Regions from separate parts of the Escherichia sp. B1147 genome, predicted to be linked through region 1. Evidence: predicted binding sites of a transcription regulator. Region 1 holds the regulator's gene; the other holds the start of a gene.
The links. The regulator ArgR, encoded in region 1, controls arginine synthesis, uptake and breakdown. The targets are predictions, from matches to a motif close to ANTGAATAAAAATACANT.
Positions count from the first base shown of each region.

Region 2: the regulator ArgR is predicted to act here: its motif matches at 4,818-4,835, upstream of argC (N-acetyl-gamma-glutamyl-phosphate reductase).

Region 1 covers NZ_LFHY01000015.1:32,146-43,233, forward strand. The annotation lists gene yhdP (AsmA2 domain-containing protein YhdP) at 1-29, shown strand, start outside; gene tldD (metalloprotease TldD) at 186-1,631, shown strand; gene aaeR (HTH-type transcriptional activator AaeR) at 1,705-2,634, opposite strand; gene aaeX (p-hydroxybenzoic acid efflux pump operon protein AaeX) at 2,817-3,020, shown strand; gene aaeA (p-hydroxybenzoic acid efflux pump subunit AaeA) at 3,028-3,960, shown strand; gene aaeB (p-hydroxybenzoic acid efflux pump subunit AaeB) at 3,966-5,933, shown strand; gene A9180_RS15115 (hypothetical protein) at 6,025-6,297, shown strand; gene yhcN (peroxide/acid stress response protein YhcN) at 6,353-6,616, opposite strand; gene argR (transcriptional regulator ArgR) at 6,986-7,456, opposite strand; gene mdh (malate dehydrogenase) at 7,891-8,829, shown strand; gene degS (outer membrane-stress sensor serine endopeptidase DegS) at 8,894-9,961, opposite strand; gene degQ (serine endoprotease DegQ) at 10,051-11,088, opposite strand, start outside.
Region 2 covers NZ_LFHY01000020.1:88,792-99,879, forward strand. The annotation lists gene A9180_RS20300 (phosphoethanolamine transferase CptA) at 1-313, opposite strand, end outside; gene ppc (phosphoenolpyruvate carboxylase) at 494-3,145, opposite strand; gene argE (acetylornithine deacetylase) at 3,619-4,770, opposite strand; gene argC (N-acetyl-gamma-glutamyl-phosphate reductase) at 4,924-5,928, shown strand; gene argB (acetylglutamate kinase) at 5,936-6,712, shown strand; gene argH (argininosuccinate lyase) at 6,773-8,146, shown strand; gene manD (D-mannonate dehydratase ManD) at 8,663-9,877, shown strand; gene A9180_RS20335 (MFS transporter) at 9,961-11,088, shown strand, end outside.

The sequences.
Region 1 (11,088 bases):
GCCAACCGCGTAAAGAAAAAGCGCAATGATTTGACGATGGCGCGTAATTGCCCCAATCTCATAAGATAATCGTTGCCATAAGGCCAACGAGCCGGAACATAACCGTAGGCCGGATAAGGCGTTCACGCCGCATCCGGCAGCCGTAAAAAATCCTCTACCGCAGTAACTAACGAGTAGCAAAAACGATGAGTCTGAACCTGGTAAGTGAACAATTGCTAGCGGCGAACGGCCTGAAACATCAGGACTTGTTCGCGATCCTCGGTCAACTGACCGAACGTCGCCTTGATTATGGCGATCTCTATTTTCAGTCGAGCTATCACGAATCCTGGGTTTTAGAAGACCGCATTATCAAAGATGGTTCTTACAACATCGATCAGGGCGTTGGCGTGCGTGCAATCAGCGGTGAAAAAACCGGTTTTGCTTACGCTGACCAAATCAGCCTGTTGGCGCTGGAACAGAGCGCACAAGCGGCGCGTACCATTGTCCGTGACAGTGGCGATGGCAAAGTACAGACGCTGGGCGCGGTAGAGCATAGCCCGCTGTATACCTCGCTTGATCCGCTGCAAAGCATGAGTCGCGAGGATAAACTGGATATTTTACGCCGGGTCGATAAAGTTGCCCGCGAAGCCGACAAGCGCGTACAGGAAGTGACTGCCAGCCTCAGTGGCGTCTATGAATTAATTTTGGTTGCAGCGACTGACGGCACCCTGGCGGCAGATGTGCGCCCACTGGTGCGCCTTTCCGTGAGCGTTCTGGTCGAAGAAGACGGTAAACGCGAACGCGGTGCCAGTGGCGGCGGCGGTCGTTTTGGTTATGAGTTCTTCCTTGCCGATCTCGACGGTGAAGTCCGTGCGGATGCATGGGCGAAAGAAGCCGTGCGCATGGCGCTGGTCAACCTTTCTGCCGTTGCTGCACCTGCGGGCACCATGCCGGTGGTTCTCGGCGCAGGCTGGCCAGGTGTGCTGTTGCATGAAGCGGTGGGCCACGGTCTGGAAGGCGACTTTAACCGCCGTGGCACTTCGGTCTTCAGTGGCCAGGTCGGCGAACTGGTCGCATCTGAACTGTGTACGGTAGTGGATGATGGCACGATGGTTGATCGCCGTGGTTCAGTGGCGATTGATGACGAAGGTACGCCAGGCCAGTACAACGTGCTGATTGAGAACGGGATCCTGAAAGGCTACATGCAGGATAAACTCAACGCGCGCTTAATGGGGATGACGCCGACTGGTAATGGTCGTCGTGAATCCTACGCTCACCTGCCCATGCCGCGTATGACCAACACCTATATGTTGCCGGGTAAATCGACGCCGCAGGAAATCATTGAATCCGTTGAGTATGGCATCTATGCGCCGAACTTCGGCGGCGGACAGGTGGATATCACCTCCGGCAAATTTGTCTTCTCCACCTCAGAAGCGTATCTGATTGAAAACGGTAAAGTAACGAAGCCGGTGAAAGGTGCAACGTTGATTGGTTCCGGTATCGAAACCATGCAGCAGATTTCGATGGTGGGCAACGATCTGAAACTGGATAACGGCGTGGGTGTTTGCGGTAAAGAAGGGCAGAGTTTGCCAGTTGGCGTGGGTCAGCCGACGCTGAAAGTTGATAACCTGACCGTTGGCGGTACCGCGTAATCTATCCAGGCCGATAAGCGTTGCATCAGGCATTGGTTGCCGGATGCGGTGCTTACCGGCCTACGCACATGAATTAATGCTCTTTCCCGCGCCCGTGCATCTCCTGAAACAACTTGCTGACCTCGACAAAATAATCCGTCAGTGAGTTGATCACGACCTGCACCTTCAGTGGCAGCTTATCTTTTTCGGTATACAAGGCATAAACCGGGCGTGGATCCGACTGATAACGCGGCAGCAGGATTTCCAGCTCCCCACGATTGATCTCATTGATCACCCACATCAGCGGCACATACGCGATCCCGGCGCCTGCCGTTAACCAGCGCACCAGCGTCATCGGATCGTTAGTAACAAACCGTCCCTGCGGGATAAGGCGAGTCGAGATCCCTTCTGGCGCGATCAGTTCAAATTCATTGTCCGGACGCACGCTGTATTCCAGCCACGAATGACTACTTAAGTCGGCGGGTTTTTCCGGTACGCCATACTGAGTGAGATAGCTTTTAGCAGCGCACACCACCATCGGCATCGCCCCCAGACGGCGGGAAAACAGGCTGGAATCCTGCAACGCCCCGACGCGGATCACCACATCCAGACCGTCGGCAATCAGGTCGGGTGCTGGAATTCCGGTAACCAGATTGACGCTTAAACCTGGGTACTCTTTCAACATTTTTGCCGTCAGCCCGGCGAGAACATTTTGAGCCATAGTTGAAGAACAGCCAATGCGCAGCGTCCCGATAGGCGTGTTATTGAAGGCGTACAACTGCTCATGAACATCCCGCACTTCATGGAGCATCCGACGACAGCCCTGGTAGTAAATTCTACCGGCTTCGGTCAGGCCAATGCTGCGTGTGCTGCGGTTTAACAGCTTTACCTGCAACTCATCTTCCAGTTTTGACACCGTCTGACTGATGGATGAAACGCTCATTTGAAGCTGTCTGGCGGCGGCGGTAAACGAACCAAATTCAACCACTTTGGCGAAAACCGACATGCGTTTTAGTCGTTCCATTATTCACTCTGACTTAAAAGTGATTTAGATCACATAATATAGATAACAGCATAACAGTTACGCTAATATATTAAATATCAATCTACAGCAATGTTGCTCTCGCCCGGCTTTCCATGCCCTTCTCTGCGGCGACAGATGCTGAAAATAACAACACCTGCTCTCTCTATACAACCAAGGTCAACATGAGTCTGTTTCCCGTTATCGTGGTGTTTGGGCTGTCCTTCCCACCGATATTTTTCGAATTGCTTTTATCACTGGCGATTTTCTGGCTGGTGCGCCGGGTCCTTGTGCCAACAGGTATCTACGATTTTGTCTGGCATCCGGCGCTGTTCAACACCGCGCTCTATTGCTGTTTGTTTTATTTGATATCGCGACTGTTCGTTTGAGGTTGAAGTGAAAACACTTATAAGAAAATTCTCCCGTACGGCCATCACGGTCGTATTAGTCATTCTGGCCTTCATCGCAATTTTTAATGCCTGGGTCTATTACACTGAATCCCCGTGGACGCGTGACGCACGCTTTAGCGCCGACGTCGTCGCGATCGCGCCTGACGTTTCTGGACTCATTACCCAGGTGAATGTTCATGATAATCAGCTGGTGAAAAAAGGACAGGTACTGTTCACCATCGACCAGCCGCGCTATCAAAAGGCCCTCGAAGAAGCGGAAGCCGATGTTGCCTATTATCAGGTGCTGGCACAGGAAAAACGCCAGGAGGCTGGACGTCGCAACCGTCTCGGCATACAGGCGATGTCACGTGAAGAGATTGACCAGGCCAATAACGTGCTGCAAACGGTTTTGCATCAGTTAGCGAAAGCTCAGGCAACCCGCGATCTGGCAAAACTGGATCTTGAACGTACAGTGATCCGCGCGCCAGCGGATGGCTGGGTGACCAATCTCAACGTCTATACCGGTGAATTTATTACGCGTGGTTCAACGGCTGTCGCGCTGGTGAAACAGAACTCCTTCTATGTGCTGGCCTATATGGAAGAAACTAAGCTGGAAGGAGTACGTTCCGGGTATCGCGCAGAAATCACGCCGCTTGGCAGCAACACCGTTCTGAAAGGGACTGTCGATAGCATCGCCGCTGGGGTAACAAACGCCAGCAGCACGCGTGATGATAAAGGTATGGCGACCATCGATTCCAACCTTGAATGGGTGCGCCTGGCGCAACGTGTGCCGGTACGTATTCGCCTCGACAACCAGCAAGACAATATCTGGCCTGCGGGGACTACCGCCACCGTGGTCGTCACTGGCAAACAAGATCGCGACGAAAGCCAGGATTCATTCTTCCGTAAAATGGCCCATCGCCTGCGTGAGTTTGGTTAATCACGATGGGTATTTTCTCCATTGCTAACCAACATATTCGCTTCGCGGTAAAACTGGCGACCGCCATTGTGCTGGCGCTGTTTGTTGGCTTTCATTTTCAGCTTGAAACACCACGCTGGGCTGTACTGACTGCGGCGATTGTTGCCGCTGGTCCGGCCTTTGCCGCCGGTGGCGAACCGTACTCTGGTGCCATCCGCTATCGCGGCTTTTTGCGCATCATCGGCACATTTATAGGCTGTATTGCCGGACTGGTGATCATTATTGCGATGATCCGTGCGCCATTGTTGATGATTCTGGTGTGCTGTATCTGGGCTGGTTTTTGTACCTGGATCTCCTCGCTGGTACGTGTAGAGAACTCCTATGCGTGGGGGCTTGCCGGTTATACTGCGCTGATCATTGTGATCACTATTCAGCCAGAACCGCTGCTAACGCCGCAGTTTGCCGTTGAACGTTGTAGTGAAATCGTCATTGGTATTGTGTGTGCTATTGTGGCGGATCTGCTCTTTTCTCCACGATCGATCAAACAAGAAGTGGATCGAGAGCTGGAAAGTTTGCTGGTGGCGCAATATCAACTAATGCAATTGTGCATCAAACATGGTGATGGCGAGATTGTTGATAAGGCCTGGGGCGACCTGGTTCGCCGCACCACGGCGCTGCAAGGGATGCGCAGTAACCTGAATATGGAATCTTCCCGCTGGGCGCGCGCCAATCGGCGTTTAAAAGCGATCAATACGTTGTCGCTGACGCTGATAACCCAGTCCTGCGAAACTTATCTCATTCAGAACACACGCCCGGAGTTGATCACCGATACCTTCCGCGAATTTTTTGACACGCCGGTAGAAACAGCACAGGACGTCCATAAGCAGCTAAAACGCCTGCGACGAGTGATTGCCTGGACCGGGGAACGCGAAACACCCATTACTATTTATAGCTGGGTAGCGGCGGCAACGCGTTATCAGTTGCTCAAGCGAGGCGTTATCAGTAACACAAAAATCAACGCGACCGAAGAAGAGATCCTGCAAGGCGAGCCGGAAGTAAAAGTAGAATCCGCCGAGCGTCATCATGCGATGGTCAACTTCTGGCGAACCACGCTGTCCTGCATGCTGGGTACTTTGTTCTGGCTGTGGACCGGATGGACCTCCGGCAGTGGCGCAATGGTGATGATTGCCGTCGTAACATCGTTGGCAATGCGTTTACCTAATCCACGCATGGTGGCGATCGACTTTATCTATGGCACGGTAGCGGCGCTACCGTTAGGGCTGCTCTATTTTTTGGTGATTATCCCCAATACCCAACAGAGTATGTTGCTGCTGTGCCTTAGCCTGGCGGTGTTGGGATTCTTCCTTGGTATTGAAGTGCAGAAACGGCGGTTGGGATCGATGGGGGCGCTGGCCAGTACCATTAATATTATCGTGTTGGATAACCCGATGACCTTTCAGTTCAGTCAGTTTCTCGATAGTGCGCTGGGGCAAATTGTGGGCTGTGTGCTGGCGTTCATCGTCATTCTGCTGGTGCGGGATAAATCGCGCGACAGGACCGGGCGCGTGCTGCTTAATCAGTTTGTTTCTGCCGCTGTTTCCGCGATGACCACCAATGTCGCCCGGCGTAAAGAGAACCATCTGCCTGCGCTTTATCAGCAGTTGTTTTTGCTGATGAATAAATTTCCCGGCGATTTGCCGAAGTTTCGCCTGGCGTTAACGATGATTATCGCTCACCAGCGATTGCGTGATGCGCCGATACCCGTGAATGATGATTTATCGGCATTTCACCGACAAATGCGCCGCACAGCGGACCATGTGATTTCTGTCCGCAGCGATGACAAACGCCGTCGCTACTTCGGTCAGTTGCTGGAAGAACTGGAAATCTACCAGGAAAAGCTACGCATCTGGCAAGCGCCGCCGCAGGTCACGGAACCGGTGCATCGGCTTACGGGCATGCTCCATAAGTATCAGCATGCGTTGACCGATAGTTAAGTCAAAACCGACGCCAAAAGCGTCGGTTTTTTCATGGCTATACTTAGCGATGATCGGCAGAACTTTCCGCGAAACGTGACGGTGGCAAGAGATGAATATCTATAGTTTTGATTTTGATGAGATTGAGAGTCAGGAGGACTTTTATCGCGACTTTAGGCACACCTTTGGTCTGGATAAAGATAAGGTGCGCGACCTCGACTCTTTGTGGGACGTATTAATGAATGATGTTCTGCCGCTACCGCTGGAGATTGAATTTGTTCATTTGGGGGAGAAAACGCGTCGGCGTTTTGGCGCGTTAATACTGCTGTTTGATGAGGCGGAGGAAGAGCTGGAAGGGCATTTGCGTTTTAATGTTCGTCACTAGCGCAAAAAAAGCCCCCGAACCGGGGGGCAATATCGTCGGACAAGACGATGAGGGTTTATTTGTACAGTTCAGCTGTGGCGTGCCAGGTATCGCCGCTACGCGCTTCGGTAATCTGGTAAGCAGTCGCGCCTTTCTCTTCCGCTTTTTTATTCAGCATTTCACGCATATCCATTGGAGAAGATGCTACACCGCTGACGGACACGGTGCCGATGGCTTCACGATTTTGTGCTTGAGAAGCATCAATGGAGTCGGCAGCGAAAGCACCGAAAGAGAGAACAGAGAGCACACTTAATGCAGCAACAGTGGTTTTGATTTTCATGATTTTTACCTCGACATAATCTTTTAGCTGGGTCTTTGTTTCGTGACCCGCATCACAGAATTAAGTATACACTAATTATCGAGCTAATTAATACCTGGCTAACTGTTTGGTGTGGATACTAAGTGTTAAAAAATATTATTTTTATAACTTAAAAGAATTAAAAAAAAGTACCATTCTTTATGGAAAAGTGTTTTGTATCAATTGGATATGAGTTTTTTGCGGAGTATGCGTTATTTGCTCTATACATTCATTTTGTGAATGAAATGTCATGCTAAAAGGCACTATTTGTTAAGTGTCAGGCAGAAAGAAACGGGGGATCGAGAGGAGATAGCAACATTTTCCCCGTCGCAAAGCGCGACGGGGCAGAGATTAAAGCTCCTGGTCGAACAGCTCTAAAATCGCTTCGTACAGGTCTTTGACGGTGAAACCTTTAGCAGGGGTGGTAAAGATGGTGTCATCACCTGCGATGGTGCCAAGAATACCTTCTGCTTTGCCCAGAGAGTCCAGCAGACGCGCAATCAACTGCGCCGCGCCAGGGCTGGTATGTATTACAACAACAGCATCGTTGTAGTCGATATCCAGCACCAGGTTCTTCAATGGGCTGGAAGTGGTAGGTACGCCCAGTTCAGCTGGCAGGCAGTAAACCATTTCCATTTTTGCATTGCGGGTACGTACAGCACCAAATTTGGTCAACATTCGCGAGACTTTAGACTGATTAATATTGTCAAAGCCTTGCTCCTGCAATGCGGCGACGATTTCACCCTGGGAGCTAAATTTCTCTTCTTTAAGTAACGCTTTAAACGCTTTAACTAATTCTTCTTGCTTAGACGAGCTTCGCATAAGTCACCCGATATGGTGGTTGATACAACATTATTGTGCATACAGATGAATTTTTATGCAAACAGTCTGCCCTGGAGAAGGCTGAAATAATGTTATGAAAGAGCGGGATTTTATCAAATTTCGTGATTGAGAAACATGCCTGCGTCACGGCGTGTAAATTCTGCTTAAAAGTAAATTAATTGTTATCAAATTGATGTTGTTTTGGCTGAGCGGTAGGGTATATTGTCACCACCTGTTGGAATGTTGCTCTAATGCATAAGCGGCTGTTAATTACGTAAGTTAGGTTCCTGATTACGTCAATTAAATGCATAAACGCCAAATTTGCGTGACTACACATTCTTGAGAAGTGGTCATTGTAAACTGTTAATTTGTGGATTAAGGTCGCGGCAGCGGAGCAACATGTCTTAGTTTATCAATATAATAAGGAGTTTAGGATGAAAGTCGCAGTCCTCGGCGCTGCTGGCGGTATTGGCCAGGCGCTTGCATTACTGTTAAAAACCCAACTGCCTTCAGGTTCAGAACTCTCCCTGTATGATATCGCTCCAGTCACTCCCGGTGTGGCCGTCGACCTGAGCCATATCCCTACTGCTGTGAAAATAAAAGGTTTTTCTGGTGAAGATGCGACCCCTGCACTGGAAGGCGCTGATGTGGTTCTCATCTCCGCAGGTGTAGCGCGTAAACCTGGTATGGATCGTTCCGATCTGTTTAACGTTAACGCCGGTATCGTGAAGAATCTGGTACAGCAAATTGCGACAACCTGCCCGAAAGCGTGCATCGGTATCATTACAAACCCGGTAAACACCACGGTAGCTATCGCTGCGGAAGTGCTGAAGAAAGCGGGTGTGTATGACAAGAACAAACTGTTCGGCGTCACCACGCTGGATATCATTCGTTCCAATACGTTTGTCGCTGAACTGAAAGGCAAACAGCCGGGCGAAGTTGAAGTTCCGGTTATTGGCGGTCACTCTGGCGTTACCATTCTGCCGCTGCTGTCTCAAGTTCCTGGCGTAAGCTTTACCGAGCAGGAAGTTGCTGATCTGACCAAACGTATCCAGAACGCGGGTACGGAAGTGGTTGAAGCGAAGGCCGGTGGCGGGTCTGCAACCCTGTCCATGGGCCAGGCAGCTGCACGCTTCGGCCTGTCTCTGGTTCGTGCGCTGCAAGGCGAAAAAGGTGTAGTTGAATGCGCCTACGTTGAAGGTGACGGCCAGTATGCTCGTTTCTTCTCTCAACCGCTTCTGCTGGGTAAAAATGGCGTGGAAGAGCGTAAATCTATCGGTACTCTGAGCGCATTTGAACAGAACGCGCTGGAAGGAATGCTGGATACGCTGAAGAAAGATATCGCCCTGGGCGAAGAGTTCGTTAATAAGTAATTGATTAGCGAATAATAAAAAACCGGAGCACAGTCTCCGGTTTTTTGTTTTTTTAATGACGGCCTTAATTGGTCGCCGGATATTCCTGAATAGTGACCTGCAATGTCAGTTTTTTATCGTCGCGCATCACCACCACCGGAATCACCGAACCTGGTCGAATTTCTGCCACTTGATCCATTGTCTCCAGAGCGGAGATTGCAGGCTTGTTATCCACCGAGATAATCAGATCGTTGACCTGGATACCGGCATTCGCCGCCGGGCCATCAGGTGACACTTCATTAACCACAATCCCTTGCAGCTGATCGATACCGCCACCCTGCGCGTGTAATGGTGCGATTTCGCGGCCGCCAATACCGATATAGCCACGGATAACGCGCCCATCGCGGATTAGCTTATCCATAATTTTGGTTGCTAACTGGAAGGGAATCGCAAAACCGATGCCTTCTGGGGTTTCGCCATCGTTACTCTTATCAAACGACAATGTGTTGATGCCCATCAGTTCACCCAGTGAGTTCACCAGCGCACCGCCGGAGTTGCCGTGGTTAATGGAAGCATCGGTTTGCAGAAAGTTTTGCCGCCCGGTAGGGTTCAGGCCGATGCGACCCGTGGCGCTGATAATTCCCTGGGTAATTGTTTGTCCGAGGTTGTACGGGTTACCGATCGCCAGCACTACATCGCCAATGTGCGGTATGCGACGAGAATTGATTGGAATGGTGGGTAAACCGCCAGTGGCATTAATTTTGAGCACCGCCAGATCGGTCAGTGAATCAGAGCCAACCAGCAACGCTTCAAAAACACGGCCATCCTGTAAGGCGACGATAATCTGGTCGGCGTCGTTGATTACGTGTTTATTGGTAATGATATAACCACGTTGGTCCATGATCACACCTGACCCTAGCGTACGGATCTCAAGCTGGTTGTGTGAGGATGTGTTCAATCCACGGTTATAGACATTTACCACCGCAGGCGCGGCGCGGCGGACCGCCAGATTATAACTGGCAGGCGTCTCATCGGCACTGTCGAATTGCGGTGTGGAAAGCGGGTTAATGCTGCGCAGCGAAGGCATGGCAACCAGCAAAATAGCGCCGACAATTAATCCAATCGCAACGGAACGTAAGAGCTTCACAAACATGATGGAGGCGTCATTAAAAAAGGGAACGGCAGCAGCATATCACGAGTTAACCGGACATCACACGTAAGCCTGATGCCCGGTTTATGACATTAACGCATTAGCAGGTAAATACTCTCATTACCGCGCATGATTTGCAGGGCAATAATAGCCGGTTTGGTTGCCAGCACTTTGCGCATCTCAGCAATCGAGTTCACACGATTGCGGTTCACGCCAATAATTACATCATCTTTCTGTAAACCTGCCTGAGCGGCGGGGCTGTCTTTGACAACTTCGTCGATCTTAATGCCTTTTCCACCATCTTTTAGCTGACTGTCGCTCAACGTTGCGCCTTCCAGCGCTGGTGTAATCATCTCTGCACTGGCTGAAGAAGATGTACTGGTATCAAGCGTCACTTCCACGTCCAGCGGCTTGCCGTTACGTAACAGACCAAGCTTCACTGTAGTACCAGGTTCAGTGGTGGCGATGCGGGAACGCAACTCGGCGAAGCTATTGAGTGGTTTACCGTTGAGGCTGGTAATAATATCGCCTGCTTTCACGCCAGCTTTCGCCGAGCCCGAACCAGGCAGTACTTCGCTGACAAACGCGCCACGTTGCACATCTAAATTAAACGCTTTGGCGATATCGGCACTCATCTCTGTACCTTTAATACCTAACAGACCACGTTTAATTTCACCAAAGTCGATAAGTTGCTGCGCCAGAGTACGCGCCATATTGCTGGGGATAGCAAAGCCAATCCCGACGCTACCGCCGCCAGGGGCAAGAATTGCGGTGTTAATACCAATCAACTCGCCGTTAAGGTTTAACAGCGCACCGCCGGAGTTGCCACGGTTAATGGAAGCATCGGTCTGGATAAAATTTTCCAGACCTTCGAGATTTAACCCGCTGCGACCTAATGCGGAAACAATACCTGAAGTCGCGGTTTGCCCAAGGCCAAACGGGTTACCGACCGCGACGGCAAAATCACCGACGCGCAGTTTGTCGGAGTCGGCAATGACGATTTGCGTTAATTTACTCGGATTCTGAATTTGTAGCAGAGCGATATCGCTCTGGTCGTCGCTGCCAATCAGTTTCGCATCAAACTCGCGTCCGTCATTGAGCTGGATACTTATTTTCTGCGCCTGATTGAT
Region 2 (11,088 bases), on a different contig from region 1:
ACATCACAAACAGAACGCTTTGCGAGAACTCCTGACCGTAGATGACGTAGTAACACAACGCTGCCAGAGAGGCTGCCCACAGAATTACGCCGATCACCGCTGCGATAATTTTAATCCGCTTCGGAAAGAGGAATACCGGGATCAACCACAGCGAACTGAACAGCAGAGAGTCGCGCATGCCGTTGGTGCCGCTGTAGCCGCTGATGTAGATAATGGCCTGTAACAGGGTAGAGAAAAACCAAAAGTAGAGCAGTGCCCAACCCAGGGCTTTCCAGCTAAAAAGGGGTTTAGTCTGGACTTCAGTGGAATGCATAGTAAGAACCCGTTTTGGATAATAGCGCCGAATGTAAGGACAAAACCTTAAGGATATCTGAAGGGATATCCAGAATCTGGGTGAAATGCAGACAGAAATATATTGAAAACGAAGGTGTTAGAACAGAAGTATTTCAGAAAACCCTCGCGCTATTGCACGAGGGTTGATAGAGGAGGGAGGTTAGCCAGTATTACGCATGCCTGCCGCAATTCCGGCAATAGTGACCATCAACGCTTGTTCGACGCGGGGATCCGGCTCCTGTCCTTCTTTTTCTGCCTGGCGCGAACGATGCAGTAACTCTGCCTGCAGTACGTTCAGCGGGTCAGTGTATATATTCCGTAGCTGAATAGACTCGGCAATCCACGGCAGATCGGCCATCAGATGGGAATCGTTGGCAATTGCCAGCACCACTTTGATGTCTTCTTCTTGCAGATTGCGTAACTCTTTACCTAACGGCCACAGGGCTTTGTCGACCAGGCGTTGGTCATAGTATTCCGCCAGCCACAGGTCTGCTTTGGCGAAGACCATTTCCAGCATTCCCAGACGCGTTGAGAAGAACGGCCAGTCGCGGCACATAGCTTCCAGTTCGCTCTGTTTGCCATCTTCCACCACTTTTTGCAGCGCCGTACCCGCGCCCAGCCAGGCTGGGAGCATCAGACGGTTTTGTGTCCAGGCAAAAATCCACGGAATAGCGCGCAGAGACTCGACGCCGCCGGTTGGGCGACGTTTCGCCGGGCGTGAACCTAACGGCAGTTTACCCAATTCCTGTTCTGGCGTAGCGGAGCGGAAGTAAGGGACAAAGTCTTTGTTTTCACGCACGTAGCCACGGTAGAGATCGCAAGAAATGACCGACAGTTCATCCATAATGCGACGCCAGCTCTCTTTCGGCTCTGGAGGTGGTAGCAGGTTTGCTTCCAGAATCGCCCCGGTATACAGCGACAGGCTGCTGACCGTGATTTCTGGCAGACCGTATTTGAAGCGGATCATCTCGCCCTGCTCGGTTACACGCAGGCCGCCTTTCAGGCTTCCCGGCGGTTGCGACAGCAGCGCCGCATGGGCCGGTGCGCCACCGCGACCAATGGAACCGCCACGACCGTGGAACAACGTCAGTTCAATACCCGCTTTTTCGCAGGTTTTGATTAACGCGTCCTGTGCCTGATATTGCGCCCAGGAAGCCGCCATCACGCCAGCATCTTTTGCTGAGTCAGAATAGCCAATCATCACCATTTGTTTGCCCTGAATCAGACCGCGATACCAGTCGATATTCAGCAGTTGGGTCATGACATCGTTGGCGTTGTTCAGGTCATCGAGAGTTTCAAACAGCGGTGCGACCGGCATCGCAAATCCAATACCCGCTTCTTTCAGCAGCAGGTGGACGGCCAGTACGTCGGACGGCGTTTTCGCCATTGAGATCACGTAGGCGGCAATAGAGCCTTGCGGCGCTTCAGCAATCACCTGACAGGTATCAAGCACTTCGCGCGTTTCGGGGCTTGGTTGCCAGTTGCGCGGCAGTAGCGGGCGTTTGGAGTTCAGTTCGCGGATCAGGAATGCCTGCTTGTCGGCCTCTGACCAGCTTTCGTAGTCGCCAATGCCGAGGTAGCGGGTTAGTTCACCTAATGCTTCGGTATGACGGGTGCTCTCCTGGCGAATATCAATACGCACCAGCGGTACACCGAAACATTTTACGCGGCGCAGAGTGTCGAGCAGATCGCCGTTAGCAATAATGCCCATGCCACACGCCTGAAGTGACTGGTAACAAGCGTAGAGCGGTTCCCACAGTTCTTCGTTCTGCGTCAGCAGACCTTCCGGCTTCGGCAGTTCTTCGCCTTTCAGACGCGCTTCCAGCCAGGCCTGTGTCGCCATCAGGCGAGAACGCAGGTTTTTCATCAGATAGCGATATGGTTCTGCGGCACCTTCTTCGCCAACCAGCGCCAGCAGTTCTGGGGTGGCTTCAACCATCGACAGTTCAGATACCAGAATCTGAATATCTTTCAGGAACAGGTCGGTGGCTTTCCAGCGACTGAGCAGCAGGACATGGCGGGTGATGTCGGCGGTGACGTTCGGGTTGCCGTCGCGGTCGCCGCCCATCCACGAAGTAAAACGGACCGGAACAAATTCGACCGGCAGCTTATAGCCGAGGTTCTCTTCCAGTTGTTCGTTCAGTTCGCGCAGGTAATTCGGTACGCCTTGCCACAGGCTGTTTTCCACCACGGCAAAGCCCCATTTTGCTTCGTCAACCGGAGTTGGGCGCAGCTTACGGATTTCATCAGTATGCCAGGACTGAGCGATCAACTGGCGCAGGCGGCGCATCAGCTGGTGGTGTTCGTAGTCGGCGATATCTTTGTTATCGAGCTGTTTTAAGCAGGCGTTCACTTCCACCATTTTGTGGATCAGTGTCCGACGGGTAATTTCGGTAGGGTGCGCAGTGAGAACCAGCTCCAGCGACAATGATTCCACCGCTTTTTTGATGGTGTCTTCGCTCAGTTCCGGCTGGTTTTTCAGTTTACGCAGGGTGCGGGCGATCACTTCCGGATTGCTGGCAGCCTCACCTTTCGGCGAAATGCTGTGGTATTGCTCGGCAGTGTTGGCCAGATTCAGGAACTGACTAAACGCACGCGCAACGGGCAGCAGCTCGTCGTTCGACAAATTTTGTAAGGTGGTGAGTAACTCCTGGCGGTTAGCGTCATTGCCAGCGCGTGAAGATTTGGACAACTTACGGATAGTTTCTACGCGATCAAGAATGTGTTCTCCCAACGCATCCTTGATTGTTTCTCCCAGCACTTTGCCGAGCATACTGACATTACTACGCAATGCGGAATATTGTTCGTTCATATAACCCCAGACACCCCATCTTATTGTTTGAAGCCCGGTATCCTTCACGTCGCATTGGCGCGAATATGCTCGGGCTTTGCTTTTCGTCGTCTTTTATAAAGCCACGTAAAAGCGGTGACGTCAAATGCTGCGAAATCGCTTCAGCAAACGAATAAATAGCAGGAATTTACGCCATTAAATTCACGACGGATAAAATAAGCGTAACTTATGGAAATGTTAAAAAATCGCCATACATAACACCAAAGGTGTAGGTCGGATAAGATGCGCAAGCATCGCATCCGACATTATTGCGGCACCGGAGTTTGGCAACGGTGCCGGATGCGGCGTGACCGCCTTATCCGGCCTACGGTTGGGCATCATTTGAGTCACTGTAGGTCGGATAAGATGCGCAAGCATCGCATCCGACATTATTGCGGCACTGGAGTTTGGCAACAGTGCCGGATGCAGCGTGACCGCCTTATCCGGCCTACGTTTTAATGCCAGCAAAAATGGTGAATTACCTGGGTGATCAGCTCACGGGTGGGCTTAATAAAACGCGTCTCCAGATATTCATCTGGTTGATGGGCCTGATTAATTGAGCCAGGGCCGAGCACCAGCGTCGGGCATAACGTCTGAATAAACGGCGCCTCGGTACAGTAGTTAACCACTTCGGTCTGTGCGCCGAGTAATTTCTCAACCACTTCAACCAGTTGGTGGTTCGGTAGGCATTCATAGCCTGGGATCGGTGGGTGCAACTCTTCGACCGTCAGACGGCCCGGCCAGCGTTCGCTCACCGGCGCCAGCGCGTCGTTGAGCAAGCCGTTAAGTTCACTGAGCGTCATGCCAGGCAGCGGGCGAATATCCATATGCAATTCACAACAAGCGCAAATACGGTTAGAGGCGTCACCGCCGTGAATATGCCCGAGGTTGAGTGTGGGATACGGCACTGTAAACGCTTCATAGTGATAGCGTTCTTTCAGGTTATCGCGCAATTGCAAAATATGGCCGATGGCGTCGTGCATCAGTTCGATAGCGTTAACCCCGCGCGACGGATCGCTGGAGTGGCCCGACTGACCCATAATGCGAATGGCATTAGAGATGTGGCCTTTATGTGCGCGTACCGGTTGCAGCGATGTTGGTTCGCCAATGATGGCGCAATCCGGGCGCAGGGCGGTGGTTTCGGCAAAATAACGCGCTCCTGCCATACTGGTTTCTTCATCGGCAGTCGCCAGAATGTAGAGCGGTTTTGCAAGCTTCGTGACGTCGACATCGCGTAGCGCATCGAGGATAAACGCAAAGAAGCCTTTCATGTCGGCGGTGCCCAAGCCGTAAAGCTTGCCGTCATGTTCCGTCAGCGTAAACGGATCGCGCGTCCAACGCCCATCATCAAACGGTACAGTATCGGTATGACCGGCCAGCAGCAGGCCGCCAGCCCCCTGTCCGCAACTTGCCAGCATATTAAATTTGTTGCGAGTTCCTGGCACGGGCTGCACTTCCACATTGAAGCCCAAATCTTTAAACCAGCCCGCCAGCAGAGTGATTAAATCTGCATTGCTTTGATCGAGTGCCTCTTCCGTAGCGCTTATTGAAGGTGTGGCAATCAGAGCGCGGTAAATCTCGATAAATGGCGGTAATTTGTTTTTCATTGTTGACACACCTCTGGTCATGATAGTATCAATATTCATGCAGTAATTGTGAATAAAAATACACTAACGTTGAGCGTAATAAAACCCACCAGCCGTAAGGTGAATGTTTTACGTTTAACCAGGCAACCAGACATAAGAAGGTGAATAGCCCCGATGTTGAATACGCTGATTGTGGGTGCCAGCGGTTACGCTGGCGCAGAGCTAGTGACCTATGTAAATCGCCATCCGCATATGAACATAACCGCTTTGACTGTCTCAGCGCAAAGCAATGATGCGGGAAAGTTAATCTCCGATTTGCATCCGCAGCTCAAAGGCATCGTTGATCTGCCGTTGCAGCCGATGTCGGATATCAGCGAGTTTAGCCCAGGAGTGGACGTGGTGTTTCTCGCCACCGCCCATGAAGTTAGCCACGATTTAGCGCCACAATTTCTTGAAGCGGGCTGTGTGGTGTTCGACCTTTCCGGCGCGTTTCGCGTTAACGACGCTGCCTTCTATGAAAAATATTACGGCTTTACCCATCAATACCCGGAACTGCTTGAGCAGGCGGCTTATGGGCTGGCGGAGTGGTGCGGCAATAAATTAAAAGAAGCGAACTTGATTGCGGTGCCGGGCTGTTATCCGACGGCGGCACAACTGGCGCTGAAACCGTTAATTGACGCCGATCTTCTTGATCTCAGTCAGTGGCCGGTCATCAACGCCACCAGTGGTGTGAGCGGTGCAGGACGTAAAGCGGCAATTTCAAACAGCTTTTGCGAAGTTAGCCTGCAACCATACGGTGTCTTTACCCATCGCCATCAGCCGGAGATCGCCACGCATCTTGGTGCTGACGTGATTTTTACCCCGCATCTGGGCAATTTCCCGCGCGGCATTCTGGAAACCATTACCTGCCGCCTGAAGTCTGGCGTGAACCAGGCGCAAGTGGCGCAGGCATTACAGCAGGCGTATGCGCATCAACCGCTGGTGCGACTGTATGACAAAGGCGTTCCTGCGCTGAAAAATGTCGTCGGGCTGCCGTTTTGCGATATCGGGTTTGCCGTTCAGGGCGAGCATCTGATTATCGTGGCGACCGAAGATAACTTATTGAAAGGTGCGGCGGCGCAAGCAATACAGTGCGCCAATATTCGTTTCGGCTATGCCCAAACGCAGTCTCTTATTTAAGGGTGCAATGATGAATCCATTAATTATCAAACTGGGCGGCGTGTTGCTGGATAGCGAAGAGGCGCTGGAGCGTCTGTTTAGCGCACTGGTGAAATATCGCGAATCACATCAGCGCCCGCTGGTGATTGTCCACGGCGGCGGCTGCGTGGTGGATGAGCTGATGAAAGGGCTGAATCTGCCGGTGAAAAAGAAAAATGGCCTGCGGGTGACGCCTGCCGATCAGATAGACATTATCACCGGGGCGCTGGCGGGAACGGCAAATAAAACCTTACTGGCGTGGGCGAAGAGACATCAGATTGCTGCCGTAGGCTTGTTTCTTGGTGATGGCGACAGCGTCAAAGTGACCCAGCTTGATGAAGAGTTAGGCCATGTTGGACTGGCGCAGCCAGGTTCGCCTAAGCTTATCAATACGTTGCTGGAAAACGGTTATCTGCCGGTGGTTAGTTCCATTGGCGTAACGGACGAAGGGCAACTGATGAACGTCAATGCTGACCAGGCGGCGACGGCGCTGGCGGCAACGCTGGGTGCGGATCTGATTTTGCTCTCCGACGTCAGCGGCATTCTCGACGGTAAAGGGCAACGTATTGCCGAAATGACCGCCGCGAAAGCGGAACAACTGATTGAGCAGGGCATTATTACCGACGGCATGATAGTGAAAGTGAACGCGGCGCTGGATGCTGCGCGCACGTTGGGCCGCCCGGTAGATATCGCCTCCTGGCGTCATGCGGAACAGCTTCCGGCACTGTTTAACGGTATGCCGATGGGTACGCGGATTTTAGCTTAAGTTTTGTTGGCCGGAGGCAGAGCTTTCCGGCATTGAATTTCAAAATAAGGAAACAGAGTTATGGCACTTTGGGGCGGGCGTTTTACCCAGGCAGCAGATCAACGGTTCAAACAATTCAACGACTCACTGCGCTTTGATTATCGTCTGGCGGAGCAGGATATTGTCGGCTCTGTGGCCTGGTCCAAAGCCCTGGTAACGGTAGGCGTGTTAACCGCAGAAGAGCAGGCGCAACTGGAAGAGGCGCTGAACGTGCTGCTGGAAGATGTTCGCGCCAGGCCACAGCAAATCCTCGAAAGCGACGCCGAAGATATCCATAGCTGGGTGGAAGGCAAACTGATCGACAAAGTGGGCCAGTTAGGCAAAAAACTGCATACCGGGCGTAGCCGTAATGACCAGGTAGCGACCGATCTGAAACTGTGGTGCAAAGCTACCGTTAGCGAGTTGCTGACGGCTAACCGTCAGCTGCAATCGGCGCTGGTGGAAACGGCGGCAAACAATCAGGATGCGGTAATGCCGGGCTATACCCACCTGCAACGCGCCCAGCCGGTGACGTTCGCTCACTGGTGCCTGGCCTACGTTGAGATGCTGGCGCGTGATGAAAGCCGTTTGCAGGACGCGCTTAAGCGCCTGGATGTCAGCCCGTTAGGCTGTGGCGCGCTGGCGGGAACGGCCTATGAAATTGACCGTGAACAGTTAGCAGGCTGGCTGGGTTTTGCTTCGGCAACGCGTAATAGCCTCGACAGTGTTTCTGACCGCGACCACGTGCTGGAGCTGCTTTCTGCCGCCGCTATCGGTATGGTGCATTTGTCGCGTTTTGCCGAAGATCTGATTTTCTTTAACACCGGTGAAGCAGGTTTTGTGGAGCTTTCTGATCGTGTGACTTCCGGTTCATCATTAATGCCCCAGAAGAAAAATCCGGATGCGCTGGAGCTGATTCGTGGTAAATGCGGCCGTGTTCAGGGCGCGTTAACCGGCATGATGATGACCCTTAAAGGTCTACCGCTGGCCTACAACAAAGATATGCAGGAAGACAAAGAGGGCTTATTCGACGCGCTCGATACCTGGCTGGACTGCCTGCATATGGCGGCGCTGGTGCTGGACGGGATTCAGGTGAAACGCCCGCGTTGTCAGGAAGCGGCGCAGCAGGGCTACGCAAACGCCACCGAACTGGCTGATTATCTGGTGGCTAAAGGCGTGCCGTTCCGCGAGGCGCACCATATTGTTGGCGAAGCGGTGGTGGAAGCCATTCGTCAGGGCAAACCACTGGAAGAACTGCCGCTGGCTGAGTTGCAGAAATTCAGCAAGGTGATTGGCGAAGATGTCTATCCGATTCTGTCGCTGCAATCGTGCCTCGACAAGCGTGCGGCAAAAGGCGGCGTCTCACCGCAGCAGGTGGCGCAGGCGATTGCTTTTGCAAAGGCGCGGTTAGGGTAACTTGTTTATATCGCTCCCCTGAAAACGGGGAGTTTGCCTGATGCGCTTTGCTTATCATGCCTACGTAGTGTTGCACTTTGTAGGCCTGATAAGACGTGATAGCGTCGCATCAGGCAGAGATTTGCCAGCATTCTGTTGACCTTAAATTTAACGCCCAGCCAGAACTATTATTTGTCACATTCCTTTTTATTCCTGTGCCTTCTTTTACGTTCGTTCCTCGCATAAAAATATTTTTAAATACATCAAACGATACATATTTTAATTAATGAAATATGATTAATTTCTGCTGCTGTGTTCATTCTGAAGGTTAATGGAATTTGTTATGTGATTATTTAACGTGTTGTTTTAACGATAATGATCAATTATCCTGGTGGTTTTTGAGGATATTTTTGTTCCTCGGAGGAAATTTTTGTTTTTAATGTGATCACGGTTGAATAATCACTCTTTCTCTCTTGTATGGTAGTAGACGTAAAATTAAGTTTGAAGCGTCTATTTACAACACAGGAGATTGCAATAATGAAAATTATTGCTGCGGACGTTTTTGTTACTTGCCCCGGGCGTAATTTCGTTACGCTTAAAATAACCACTGAAAGCGGACTTTGTGGATTGGGAGATGCCACGCTAAATGGTCGCGAATTGTCGGTCGCGTCATATCTTAAAGATCATCTTTGTCCACAATTAATTGGCCGTGATGCCAGTCGAATCGAAGATATCTGGCAATTCTTTTATAAAGGCGCTTACTGGCGACGTGGCCCCGTCACGATGTCGGCTATTTCTGCTATCGATATGGCGCTGTGGGATATCAAAGCTAAAGCAGCCAATATGCCGCTGTATCAACTGCTTGGTGGTGCTTCTCGTGAGGGGGTGATGGTTTATTGCCATACCACCGGGCGCACGATTGATGAAGTCCTTGAGGACTATGCAAAGCACCAGCAGATGGGCTTTAAGGCGATTCGTGTGCAGTGCGGTGTGCCTGGGATGCAAACCACCTATGGCCTGGCGAAAGGCAAAGGACTGGCGTACGAACCGGCAACTAAAGGCCAGTGGCCGGAAGAGCAGTTGTGGTCGACGGAGAAGTATCTCGATTTCACGCCGAAGTTATTTGAGGCAGTGCGCAATAAGTTCGGTTTTAACGAACATCTGTTGCATGACATGCACCATCGCCTTACCCCCATCGAAGCGGCGCGCTTTGGAAAGAGCATTGAAGATTACCGCCTGTTCTGGATGGAAGACCCGACGCCTGCCGAGAATCAGGAATGTTTCCGTTTAATTCGCCAGCATACCGTGACGCCGATTGCGGTCGGTGAAGTGTTTAACAGTATCTGGGACTGCAAGCAGTTAATCGAAGAGCAGCTAATTGACTACATTCGCACGACGATTACCCATGCAGGCGGCATTACCGGAATGCGGCGGATAGCCGATTTCGCATCACTTTATCAGGTACGCACCGGTTCGCACGGCCCTTCTGATTTATCGCCCATTTGCCATGCGGCGGCGCTGCATTTTGACCTCTGGGTACCAAACTTTGGCGTTCAGGAGTACATGGGCTATTCCGAACAAATGCTTGAAGTCTTCCCGCATAGCTGGCGCTTCGATGAGGGTTATATGCACCCTGGTGATGAACCGGGTCTGGGTATCTCTTTCGATGAGAAGCTGGCGGCGAAATATCCGTATGACCCGGCGTATCTCCCTGTCGCACGACTGGAAGACGGCACATTGTGGAATTGGTAGTGATTTAAGCGAAGCCGTATATCTGTCGCTTAATTTATTGATTGAGTAATCAAATCTATTAAATCTGCTCAAGGAGCTTAAAAATGGACGTTGATTTGCCTGGTAGTGTTGTGGGTAATAAACTGCAACGGATCCGTCGTATTCAGACAGTGACGCTGGTTTTATTATTTATGGCGGGGATCGTTAATTTCCTCGACCGTTCGTCGTTGAGTGTGGCAGGTGAAGCTATTCGTGGTGAGTTAGGATTATCCGCCACCGAGTTTGGCGTTTTACTTTCTGCATTTTCTCTGTCTTATGGTTTTTCACAACTTCCTTCCGGTATTTTGCTAGACCGCTTTGGCCCACGAATAGTTTTAGGCGCAGGCTTGATATTCTGGTCATTAATGCAGGCATTAACAGGAATGGTTAATTCTTTTAGCCACTTTATTTTAATGCGTATTGGTCTGGGTATTGGCGAAGCGCCATTTATGCCTGCGGGGGTGAAATCTATCACCGACTGGTATGCCCAAAAAGAACGCGGCACGGCGTTGGGGATTTTTAACTCATCTACCGTTATCGGTCAGGCTATTGCGCCTCCTGCTCTGGTGCTGATGCAACTGGCGTGGGGCTGGCGGGCGATGTTTGTCATCATCGGCGTGGCGGGGATTCTGGTTGGGATCTGTTGGTACGCGTGGTACCGCAACCGGGCGCAGTTTGTCCTGACCGAGGAAGAACGGACGTATCTCTCCGCGCCGGTTAAACCGCGACCACAACTGCAATTTAGTGAATGGCTGGCGCTGTTTAAGCATCGGACAACCTGGGGGATGATTTTAGGTTTCTCTGGCGTCAACTATACAGGCTGGCTCTACATCGCGTGGTTACCCGGTTATTTGCAGGCCGAGCAAGGTTTTAGTCTGGCGAAAACGGGTTGGGTGGCGGCGATTCCTTTCCTCGCGGCGGCAGTCGGAATGTGGGTCAACGGTATTGTTGTCGATCGACTGGCTAAAAAAGGCTACGACCTGGCGAAGACGCGTAAAACGGCTATTGTCTGCGGTTTGATGATGTCGGCATTAGGCACGTTGCTGGTAGTGCAATCTTCCTCACCAACGCAAGCGGTGGCGTTTATCTCAATGGCGCTGTTCTGTGTGCATTTCGCGGGAACATCTGCATGGGGACTGGTTCAGGTGATGGTGTCTGAAACAAAAGTGGCTTCCATCGCCGGTATTCAAAAC